DNA from 2 places in the Barrientosiimonas humi genome. Region 1 is predicted to be linked to the other one. Evidence: riboswitches for the same ligand, from Rfam matches in the RefSeq annotation. Region 1 holds a riboswitch; the other holds the start of a gene.
The links. A riboswitch is a leader RNA that binds a small molecule or an ion and turns the genes downstream of it on or off. The one in region 1 is predicted to bind thiamine pyrophosphate.
Positions count from the first base shown of each region.

Region 2: linked by a shared signal. The riboswitch ahead of thiM (hydroxyethylthiazole kinase) and the one ahead of FB554_RS15465 (MFS transporter) in region 1 are both predicted to bind thiamine pyrophosphate.

Region 1 is NZ_VFOK01000001.1:3,325,922-3,331,675, forward strand. Features, by position in the region: gene FB554_RS15455 (MalY/PatB family protein) at 1-143, shown strand, start outside; gene FB554_RS15460 (peptide MFS transporter) at 183-1,679, opposite strand; TPP riboswitch at 1,791-1,898, shown strand; gene FB554_RS15465 (MFS transporter) at 1,979-3,196, shown strand; gene FB554_RS15470 (AMP-binding protein) at 3,231-5,003, opposite strand; gene FB554_RS15475 (ArsR/SmtB family transcription factor) at 5,098-5,478, shown strand; gene FB554_RS15480 (SRPBCC domain-containing protein) at 5,475-5,754, shown strand, end outside.
Region 2 is NZ_VFOK01000001.1:2,134,915-2,140,668, forward strand. Features, by position in the region: gene FB554_RS10005 (carbohydrate ABC transporter permease) at 1-848, shown strand, start outside; gene thiD (bifunctional hydroxymethylpyrimidine kinase/phosphomethylpyrimidine kinase) at 1,056-1,901, opposite strand; gene thiE (thiamine phosphate synthase) at 1,985-2,635, opposite strand; partial or broken gene thiM (hydroxyethylthiazole kinase) at 2,632-3,461, opposite strand; TPP riboswitch at 3,453-3,576, opposite strand; gene FB554_RS10025 (glycoside hydrolase family 13 protein) at 3,636-5,327, opposite strand; gene FB554_RS10030 (carbohydrate ABC transporter permease) at 5,374-5,754, opposite strand, start outside.

The sequences.
Region 1 (5,754 bases):
GCGGGGGCGTGATCGTCAGCGCGGGCACCTGGTACGACCCCGACCAGGGCGCCGGGTGGGTGCGCTTCAACCTCGGCACCTCGCCCGAGGTGATCACCGCCGCCGTCGACCGCATGGCCGCAGCGCTCGAGCCGGTCGAGTAGCGCGAGGAACGAGCGCGTATCGAGACCCCGGCGACCGCCCTACCTGGCCACCTCGGGCTCGGCGTCGGCGATCTGCCGGTGCGCCCACGGCGACAGCAGCGCGAGCACCACACCGAACGCGACGGCGATGACGCCGAGAACCGTGAAGAACTGCGCGTCGGGGGTGTCCTCGGTGAGCCGGATGGCCTGCGCGGCGATCGACTGACCGGTCGCCGACGACAGGAACCACAGCGCCATCGCCTGCGACGCGAACGCCTTCGGGGCCAGCACCGTCGTGGCCGAGAGACCGACCGGCGACAGGCACAGCTCACCGAGCGTCTGCACGACGAACACGCCGCCGAGCACCCACACCGGGGCGGTCGGACCCTCGTAGTAGTTCGCGGCGATTCCCAGCAGCACGAACGAGATTCCCGCGATGGCCACACCCATCGCGAACTTCATCGGCGTGCTCGGGAACTTGCCGGAGCGGGCCAGCCACAGCAGACCGAACAGCGGTGCGAGGAGGGTGATGGTGATCGGGTTGATCGACTGGAACCACTCCTCCTCGAAGCGGAAGCCCAGCGAGTCCAGGTCGGTGCGCCGCGCGGCGAAGGTCGCCATCTTGGTCGCGGCCTGCTCGAAGATCATCCAGAACAGCACCGCGGCGATCCACATCGGGAGGTAGGCCCGCAGGTGGCGTCGCTCGGTCGGGGTGACTCGCTTGCTGCGGAACATCACGACGAAGTACGTGACCGAGGCGGCGACCGACAGCAGCGCCACCGTGTCGATGACGGCGGCGGCATAGCCACCGCGCACGACGCGGAGCAGGCCGATGAGCACCGCGACACCGCCGACGACGCCGAGTCCGATCAGCCCGGCGCGGCGCCGCGCCGTGTCGTCGACGGGGTTCGGAGCCTTGTCGCTGTCGGGGTCCAGCCGCTTGCGGCCGAGGTAGTAGAGCACCAGCGCGATGCCCATGCCGACGGCTGCCGCGGAGAAGCCGGCGTGGTAGCCCCAGCGGTTGCGCAGGAAGGCCACCACGAACGGGGCGAAGAACGCGCCGATGTTGATGGAGACGTAGAAGATCGAGAAGCCGGCGTCGCGGCGCGGGTCGCGGTCGGTGTAGAGGTGCCCGACCATGGTGGACACGTTCGGCTTCAGCAGACCGGTGCCGAGGGCGACGAGTGCGATGCCGAGCCAGGAGAAGCCGGCGCCGGGGACGGCCAGCGACAGGTGGCCGGCCATGATGATGAGGCCGCCGTAGAGCACGGACCGGCGCGCGCCGATCATCCGGTCGGCGAGCCAGCCGCCGATGATCGACAGCAGGTAGACCGCGGCGCCGTACGTCGCGACCACCGCCTCGCCCAACGTGTCGTCGAGCCCCAGCCCGCCGTTCGCGGCCGTGTCGACGAGGTAGTAGAGCAGGATGGCGCGCATCCCGTAGTAGGAGAAGCGCTCCCACAGCTCGACGTTGAAGAGGGTCGCGAGTCCGCGCGGGTGGCCGAGGAAGGTCTTCTCGGCGGGAGTCGCCCCGGTGTCGGTGGGGGTGGCCGACATGCTCAGGTCACTTGCCTTTCGATTCTGGACTTGGGGGCCCGAAAGCCGCCGTCCACCGTACGGCGCGTTCCTAGGGCACTCCTGTCGGGTCGTACGCTGGTGGTCACTTCGCACATCCATCGCGGGAGTCCCAGGAGGGGCTGAGAGGGCGCTGCTGCCGCGCCGACCGTCACACCTGATGCGGGTCATGCCGCCGAAGGGAGACTCCGATGCCGTCGTCTGCCGTGTCGCAGATCGGTTCTGCCAGAACGAGATTCACGCCGGACAGCCCTGCCCGGAGGCGGGCGACCCGCGGCGGGATGCTCGGCAACTACGTCGACCAGGTCGACATCTTCCTGCCCGTGATCGCCCTCGCCCCGGTCAGCGACCGGGTGCTCGGGCCGGGCAGCACCGCGGCCCAGACGGGCCTGGTGTTCGTGGCCACGCTGCTCGGCCGGCCGCTGGGCGCCGCGATCTTCGGCGCGGTCGCCGACCGCCGCGGCCGCACCAGCACGACCCGCATCGCGATCGCGGGCATCGCGGCGACCACGGCGGCGATCGCGCTGGTGCCGGGGCACACCACGCTCGGGGCGGCGACGCTCTGGGCGTTCGTGGCGCTACGGTTCCTCGGCGGCATCTTCCTGGGAGGTGAGTACACCGCGGCCATCCCACTGGCGATGGAGTGGTCGCGGCCTGAGCGGCGCGGCGGCCTGAGCGGCGCCGTCATGGCGATGTCGCCGCTGGCCAACGCCTCGATCGCCGCGCTAACACTGACGCTCGTCGAGGTGCTCGGCGTCGACGCGTACGCCGACTGGGCCTGGCGCGTCCCGTTCGCCGTGGGTGCTCTGCTGGCGGCCGCGATGCTGCTCTACTACCGCCGCGGGGTCTCCGACGCGCCGGCCTGGAAGCGGGCCGAGCGACGCCCGAACCCGTTGCGGGACATCGTGATCGGGCAGTGGCGCCGGCAGCTGTGGCAGGTCTTCGTGCTGATGACCGGGCTGTGGCTGTTCACCCAGATGGCCGTGCCGGTGCTGACCGGTGAGCTGCGCGCGTCCACCGCGCTCGACCCCGCCACGGTGCCGTTCGTCATGCTGATCGCGACGCTGGTGTCGGCGGTGACGATGCTCGCCGCGGGCGAGCTGTCGCAGCGCACCGGTCGACGGGCGTTCTTCGTGGCGTTCGGGGCGGCGGCCGTGCTGCTCGCCCCGCTCGCGCACGCGCTCACCGGGGCGTCGCGGTCGCTCGCCGTGGTGGTGCTCGGCGCCGCCGCCCTGCAGGTGGTGACCGTGACGGCGTACGGGCCCGTCGGCGCCTATCTCGCCGAGCGGTTCCCCGCGCAGGTGCGCTCCAGCGGCTACGGCGTGGGCTACTCGCTGTCGATCGTGCTGCCGGCGCTCTACCCGTTCTGGCTGCCGCCGCTGCAGGAGGCGCTGGGCGCCGAGGTCGCGGTGCGGCTGGTGCTCGTGGTCGCCGCGCTGCTGCTGGTGGTGGGTGCGCTGGCCGGCCCCGAGCCCGACCGTCGCGCCCCGCTCGCCTGACCCCTCACCGGGCTGATCCGGGCGAGCGGTCGGGTCAGCCGCGCAGTCCGAACTCGTCGTCGCGCCACTCCCGACCGTCGCCGATGAGTCCGTTCTCGCGGGGCTCGTCGGAAGGGTTGTCGGCCTCGCGCTGGCGCAGCTCGACGCGGCGGATCTTGCCGCTGATGGTCTTCGGCAGCTCGAAGAACTCGATGCGCCGCACCCGCTGCCACGGCGCCAGCCGCTCGCGGGCGTGCCGCAGGATCGACTCGGCCGTCGCGGCGTCCGGCTCGTGACCGGAGGCGACCGCGACGTACGCCTTCGGCACGGCCAGGCGCACCGAGTCGGGTGCGGGCACGACGGCCGCCTCGGCCACCGCCACGTGCTCGATCAGCACCGACTCCAGCTCGAACGGACTGATCTTGTAGTCGCTGGCCTTGAACACGTCGTCGGTGCGCCCGACGTACGTGATCGACCCGTTCGCGTCGAGCGTCGCCACGTCGCCGGTGTGGTAGAAACCGCCGGCCATTGCCTCGGCGTTGCGCTCCTCGTCGCCCTGGTACCCGGTCATCAGCGGCAGCGGGTGGGCCGACAGGTCGAGGCACAGCTCACCCTCGGCCACCCCGTCGGCGTCGGGCTCGACGCGCTCACCGGTGAGCGGGTCGACCAGCGCCACCGGCACGCCGGGCAACGGCTTGCCCATCGACCCCGGCTTCAGCTCCGACCCCGGCGTATTGCCTACTGCCGCAGTCATTTCCGTCTGCCCATAACCGTCGCGCAGCGGCAGGTCCCAGGCCTTGCGCACCTGCTCGATGATCTCGGGGTTGAGCGGCTCGCCGGCGCCGATGACCTCGCGCAGCGCGCCCGGCTTGTCGCCCAGGTCGGACTTGATGAGCATCCGCCACACCGTCGGCGGCGCGCACAGGCTGGTCACCTGGTTCTTGCTCAGCGTCTCGAGCAGCGCGGCCGGGTCGAAGCGGGAGTAGTTGTCGATGAAGATGCACGCCTGCGCGATCCACGGCGCGAAGAAGCACGACCACGCGTGCTTGGCCCAGCCGGGGCTGGAGATGTTCAGGTGCACGTCGCCGGGCCCCAGCCCGAGCCAGTACATCGTCGACAGGTGTCCGACCGGGTAGGACACGTGCGTGTGCTCGACCAGCTTGGGCTTGGAGGTCGTGCCCGAGGTGAAGTAGAGCAGCACCCGGTCGGTGCTCGCGTTGCCCGGGTGCGGGGCGGGCTCCGCGTCGATGCCGTACGCCTGGTGCAGGTCGACCCAGCCGTCCGGCACCCCGCCGGCCTCGCCCGGGTCGGGGATGGCGAAGCGCAGGTAGTCGCCGGGCACGGCGTCGAGCTTGTGCGCCTCGGCGGCGCTGGTCACCACAGCCCTCGCCCGGCCGCGCTCCATGCGGTCGACCAGGTCGGCGGGGCCGACGGCGGTGGTGGTCGGCATGATCACGGCGCCGAGCTTCATGATCGCGAGCATCGTCTGCCACAGCTCGACCTGGTTGCCGAGCATGACGATCACCGCGTCGTCACGTCCGACCCCGTTGTCGGCGAGAAGCCTTGCCACCTGGTCGGACTGGCGCGCCATCTCGTCGAACGTCACGGACCTGACGGTGCCGTCCTGCTCCACGATCGTGAGGCACGGCGCGTCGTTGCCGCGGGCGTTCGCGTCGAACCAGTCGATCGCCCAGTTGAACGACGGGCCCACCTCGGGCCAGGCGAAGTCGGTGGTGGCCGCGGTGTAGTCGTCGCGCTGCTCGATGAGCCGGTCGCGGACGGCGCGGTAGGCCTCGGTGGGGCTGGTGGTTCCTGACGTCGCTGTCATGGCGCAAGTCTGGCGCGTACGCCTTCCGCGCGGGCCGCTTCGCGTCACCTCGACCCATTGACAGGTGACCAAATGGTCACCTAATGTCGCTGGCGTGCCCATCGATGACGACCTCGTCTTCAAGGCGCTGGCGGACCCGGTCCGTCGGCTGCTGCTGGACGCGCTCTTCCAGCGGGACGGCCGCTCGCTGGGGGAGCTGGAGGAGATCGTCAACGCCGAGCACGAGATGACCCGGTTCGGGGTCGCGAAGCACCTGCGGGTGCTCGAGGCGGCGAACCTCGTCGTGACGCGCAAGGAGGGGCGGTCCAAGGTGCACCGTCTCAACCCGGTCCCGATCCAGCAGATCCATCAGCGCTGGATCGGGAAGTACACCGAGCGGGCGGGCATCTCCTCCGTCCTCATCGGCATGAAGGAGCAGATCGAGCGATCCGCGGCCGAGCCGTCGGACGACCCCGAGAAGGACGGAAAGTCATGAGCGACAACGAGATCCAGGTCTACAGCATCTACATCGACGCGCCGGCCCAGAAGGTGTGGGACGCGATCACCACGTCGGAGTTCACCACCGACTACGGCTACGGCGGCGACGTCGAGATCGACCTCACGCCGGGCGGGACGTACAAGAACTTCACCACCGCCGAGATGAAGCAGATGGGCATGGGCGAGGTGTCGGTGAGCGGCGAGGTGATCGAGGCCGACGCGCCCCGCCGCCTCGTGCTCACCTGGACGCCGGCGTGGATGCCCGACGCGAAGA
Region 2 (5,754 bases), 1.2 Mb from region 1:
AGCGGCGGCAGGGCCCGAGCGGCAGCGACCGCGCCGTGACGATCACCTCGCACGTGATCCTCGCGCTGTGGTCGGCCATCGTCATCCTGCCGATGCTGTGGGTCTTCCTGTCCTCGTGGAAGACCACGAGCGAGATCTTCGAGTCGCCGCTGTCGCTGCCGAGCACGCTGTCGTTCGACAACTACGTCTCCGCCTGGAACGACTCCAACGTCGGTCGCTACATGCTCAACTCGGTGATCGTGGTCAGCTGCGCGCTGGTGCTCGTCATGATCCTGGGCTCGATGGCGGCGTACTCGCTGGCCCGGTTCGACTTCCCCGGCAACCGGTTCATCTACTACCTGATCCTCGCCGGCAACACGTTCCCGATCTTCCTCGCGATCGTGCCGCTGTTCTTCGTGCTGCGGAACATGGGGCTACTCAACACCCTCCCCGGGCTGATCCTCGCCTACGTCGCGTTCGCCTTCCCGTTCACCGTGTTCTTCCTCTACCCCTTCTTCAAGGGACTGCCGCACGAGATCTCCGAGGCGGCCGAGATGGACGGCGCCGGCGAGTGGCGCACCTTCTTCCAGGTCATGCTGCCGATGGCGCGGCCGGGCATCGCCGCCGTCGCGATCTTCAACTTCCTCGGCCTGTGGAACCAGTTCCTGCTGCCCGTCGCGCTCAACACCAACGAGCGCAACTACGTGCTCTCCCAGGGCATGGCCGGGTTCGCCTCGTCCGCGGGCTACGCCGTCAACTTCGGTGCGCTGTTCGCGGCCGTCGTCATCACCGTGGTGCCCGTGCTCGTCGTGTACGTCATCTTCCAGCGACAGCTGCAGGGCTCGCTCTCCCAGGGGATGCTGAAGTAGCCGCGCGCATCATGCCGGTCGAGTAGCCGCGAGGCCCACCGAGCCGGTCGAGTAGCCGCGAGGCCAACCAAGCCGGTCGAGTAGCCGCGAGGCCAACCAAGCCGGTCGAGTAAGCCGCGAGACCCACCAAGCCGGTCGAGTAACCGCGAGGCCCACCAAGCCGGTCGAGTAGCCGCGAGGAACGAGCGGCGTATCGAGACCCCGCCCTCACCACCACTGGTGGAAGTGGTGCACCGGCCCGGAGCCGTGACCGATCTGCAGGTCGCGCCCGGCCTCGAGCCCTGCCGTGAGGTAGGCGCGCGCGTCGGTGACCGCCCGCACCCAGTCGCCGTCGCGCTGCGGCAGCAGCGCCGCGATCGAGGCCGAGAGCGTGCACCCGGTGCCGTGCGTGTGCGGGGTGTCGACCCGCGGCTGGCGCAGCACGTGCTGCCCGTCGGAATCGGCGTAGACGTCGACCGCCTCCGGACCCGACCCGTGACCGCCCTTCACCAGCACCCGCGGGATGCCGAGCTCGAGCAGCGAATCCGCCTGTCGCTGCTGGTCTTCCAGCGACTCGGCGACCTCGGCGCCGAGCAGGACCGCCGCCTCGTGCAGGTTCGGGGTGACCAGGTCGGTGTGCGGTGCCAGACGGCGTACGGCATCGACCGCGTCGTCGTCGAGCAGCCGGCTCCCGCTCGTGGACACCATGACCGGGTCGAGCACGACCGGGCAGTCGAGCAGGTCGTCGACCGCCGCCGTCACGGCCTCGACGATCGGCGCGCTGGCCAGCATCCCGATCTTGGCGGCGTCCAGCCGCACGTCGTCGACGAGCGTCGCGACCTGCTCGCGCACGAACTCCGGCGGCACCGGGTGCACGCCCGTCACGCCCTGGGTGCTCTGCGCCGTGAGCGCGGTCAGCACCGCGCAGCCGTAGGCGCCCAGCGCGCTGAACGACTTCAGGTCGGCCTGGATCCCGGCGCCGCCCGACGGGTCGCTCCCCGCGATCGTCAGCGCGACCGGTGGACGCGAACCACCCTCGCCCGCACCCTGCGCTGCGCGCTCCTCGCCGCTCATACCTTCTGTCGCGCTCGGTCGCACTCCGCTCCGGGCGCGTGCTCGTCCCTCGCCCGCACCCTGCGCTGCGGGCTCCTCGCCGCTCATAGCGCGATCCCTGTCTCCCACGCCGCGCGCAGGCGGGTCGCCTCGCCGCGCGGGTCGAGGCGGCCGCAGATCGCGCTGACCACCGCGACGCCGGAGATGCCCGACGTGCGCAGCTGCGGGACCTCGTCGACCCCGATCCCCCCGATCGCCACGCTCGGCAGCTCGGTGGCGTGGGCGATCGTGCGCACCCCCGCGGGCAGCAGCGGCGGCACCGTCACCTGCTTGGTGGCCGTCGGCCAGGCCGGGCCGATGCCGAGGTAGTCGACCTCGCCCGATTCCGCTGCGGCACGGGCCTGCTCGACGGTCTGCACCGACTGCCCGAGCCACCGGTCGGGGCCGATCAGCTCGCGCGCCTTGACCGGGTCGAGGTCGTCCTGACCGACGTGCGCCCCCGCCGCGCCGATCTCCTCGACCAGGTGCACCCGGTCGTTGATCAGCAGCGGCACCCCGGTCGGGGCGAGCGCCGCGACCAGGTCGCGGCCGAGGGCCACGACGTCGGCGTCGGACGCGTCGGGCTCACGCAGCTGCACGAGCGACACTCCCCCGGTCGTCGCCGCCACGACGGTGTCGACGAGCCGCCCGCGACCGGTCAGCTCGCTGCTCGTGACCAGATACAGCGACAGGTCCGGGATCCCGCGCCCGCTCACGCCAGCACCACGCGGTCAGCGAGCGCGTCGGGCTCGAGCGCGCTGAGCTCGTCGAGCAGGTTGACCGCGAACGACCCTGGACCGCTTGCGGATTCGGCTGCGACGTCAGCGGCGACGGTGAGCGTCGCGGTCGCCGCGACGGCGGCGACGAACGGGTCGTCGGTGACACCGGCGTACGCCGACATCAGCGCACCCAGCGCGCAGCCCACTCCGGTGACCCTGGTCATCAGCTCGTTGCCGTGCGCACGCGCACGAGCCGGTCCTCGTGGACGATGTGGTCGACGGCGCCGCTGACCGCGACGACCGGGCCGGACAGCGACAGGCCGCGCGCGGGCAGGGTCGCCTGCTCCGGGGCGTCGAGCGAGTCGACCCCGCGGCCGCCTCCCCCGCCGGCCACCGCGAGCACCTCGCTGGCGTTGCCGCGGACGATGGCGGGCTTCCCCGACGACAGCAGCTCGTGCACCAGCGACGTGCGCCAGCGCAGCGAGCCCACCGCGACCGGGTCGAGCACCCAGGGGGTGCCCGCCTCGTCGGCGGCCCTGGCCGCCACCTTCATCGCCTCGGCGGTCGACTCGGTCAGCGTGCCGACGTTGATCAGCACCCCGTCGGCGACCGCGGCGAAGTCGCCGGCCTCGCGCGGGTTGTCCACCATCGCCGGCGCGGCGCCGACGGCGAGCAGCACGTTGGCGGTCCAGCCGGTGACGACGGAGTTGGTGAGGCACTGCACGAGCGGAGCCCGCTCGCGCAGCGCGGCGAGCGCCTCGGCGAGGTCGGCTGGGCCGACGTCCGCGCGGGTCGTGGTGGGCTCGGACTGGGTGGTCGACATCGTTGACGTCCCTTCGCTAGTACGACCTAGATCAGGTGCGACGGGTGTGATCTCAGCCGTGCCGAGCCGAGGCTCTCGCCTCTCCGTCCCGGGCACAGCACCCCGCGTCGTGTGTCCTCGACCCTAACCCGGGGGTGCGGCCTGCGCCTCACCCCCGGGTGGTCGTCCCACCGCTCAGACCGCGGTGCGCACCCAGGCGGTCGCCTCGCCCGGCAGCCGGCCGTCGACGAGCGGACGGGTGGTGAGCACCACCTCGCCCGCGGGGAGCTCGGCCGGCTCGGTGCCGAAGGTCGTCACCACGTGCCAGCCGCCGGGGCGCGAGAAGTGCAGCACGCCCTCGGGCGCGGGCTCCCAGGTGAGCTCCTCGTCGGTCTGCAGCTGCGCCCGCAGCGCCAGGGCGCGGCGGTAGAGCTCCAGCGGAGCCTCCGGGTCGCCCGACTGGGCCTCCACGGAGACCGCCCCGAACGACTCCGGCTGGGGCAGGTGCGCGGCCGAGCTGCCGAAGCCGTACGACGGGCCGGTGGTCGACCACGGCAGCGGCACCCGGCAGCCGTCGCGGCCGATCTGCTCGCCGCCGGTGCGCAGGAAGGTCGGGTCCTGGCGCCGGTCCTGCGGGATGGCCGCGACCTCTTCGAGCCCGAGCTCCTCGCCCTGGTAGAGGTAGGCCGAGCCGGGCAGCGCGAGCATGAACGCGGTCGCCGCGCGGGCCCGGCGCGCCCCGACCTGCGGGTCGATGGCCGGCGTGGTCCCGCCCGAGCGCAGCCACTCGTTCGCGAAGCGGACCATCACGTCGGCGCTGGCCGCGGTGTCCTTGCCCTGCAGCGCGTAACGAGTGGGGTGGCGCACCACGTCGTGGTTGGACAGCACCCACGTGGTCGACGAGCCCGAGGCCGCCGCCTGGGCCAGGTTGTCGGTGACGACCTCGCGGAAGGCCGTGGCGTCGAAGTCGGCCTCGAGCAGGTCGAAGTTGAACGCCTGGCCCAGCCCCTGCGGGCTGGCGTAGCGCGCCCGTCGCTCCGGCGTGGCGACCCACGCCTCGGCCACGGCCGTGCGCGGCGGGTCGTAGCTGTTCAGCACCTGCCGCCAGTCGGCGTAGATCTCGTGCACCTCGTCGCGGTCCCACATCGGGTGCTCGCCGGTGCCGGCCTCGAGCGCGAGCAGCTCGGCGTGGGTGGGCAGCTGCTCCGGCAGGTCCTTGGCGAGCCCGTGCGCGACGTCGACCCGGAACCCGTCGACCCCGCGGTCGCTCCAGAAGCGCAGCGTCGTGAGGAAGTCCTCGCGCACCTCCTGGTTGGCCCAGTTGAGGTCGGGCTGCTCGGGGGCGAAGTAGTGGTGGTACCACTGCCCGTCGCCCATCGGGTGCCACGCGGGGCCACCGAAGCCGGACTCCCAGTCCGACGGCGGCAGCTCGCCGTCCTGGCCGCGCCCGTCGCGGATGACGTAGCGGTCGCGGGCCGGCGACCCCTTCGGCGCGGCCAGCGCCTCCTGGAACCAGGCGTGCCGGTCGCTGGTGTGGTTGGGGACGATGTCGACGATGACCTTGATCCCGGCTGCGTGCAGCGCGGCGACCAGCTCGTCGAACTCCTCCAGGGTCCCGATGGTGGGGTCGACGTCGCGGTAGTCGTCGACGTCGTACCCGCCGTCGGCGAGCGCCGAGGGATAGAACGGGCTCAGCCACACGGCGTCGATGCCGAGCGTCTGCAGGTAGGGGACGCGGTCGATGATGCCGCGCAGGTCGCCGATCCCGTCACCGTTGGCGTCGGCGAAGCTGCGCGGGTAGATCTGGTAGACGCTGGCCTGGCGCCACCAGTCCCGGTCGCGGGGTCGCTGCGGGGTCGGCGCGGGGGCGGTGAGGGTGTCGGTCATGGACGGGCACGTTCCTTTCGGGTCGGACATGGTCGGTCGGAGGGGGCTACTTGATGGCGCCGCGCATGACGCCGGCGATGATCCAGCGCTGCCCGACGAGATAGCCGACGACGGCGGGGATCATGGCGAGGGCGTACGACGCGAAGGCCACGTTGATGTCGAGCGTCAGCGAGTTCTGGTAGGACGCCTGCACCACCGGCAGGGTCTGCTTCTCGACGTCGGAGATGATCAGCGACGGCATCATGTAGTCGTTCCACGAGCCGAGGAACGAGAAGATGCCGACCGTCGCGGCCATCGGCAGCAGCAGCGGGAAGACGATCTTGCGGAACACCTGGAAGGGCGTCGCGCCGTCCAGCGCCGCGCTCTCCTCCAGCTCCTCGGGCAGGTTGCGGATGTAGGCCGCGAACAGCAACGAGTTGAACGACAG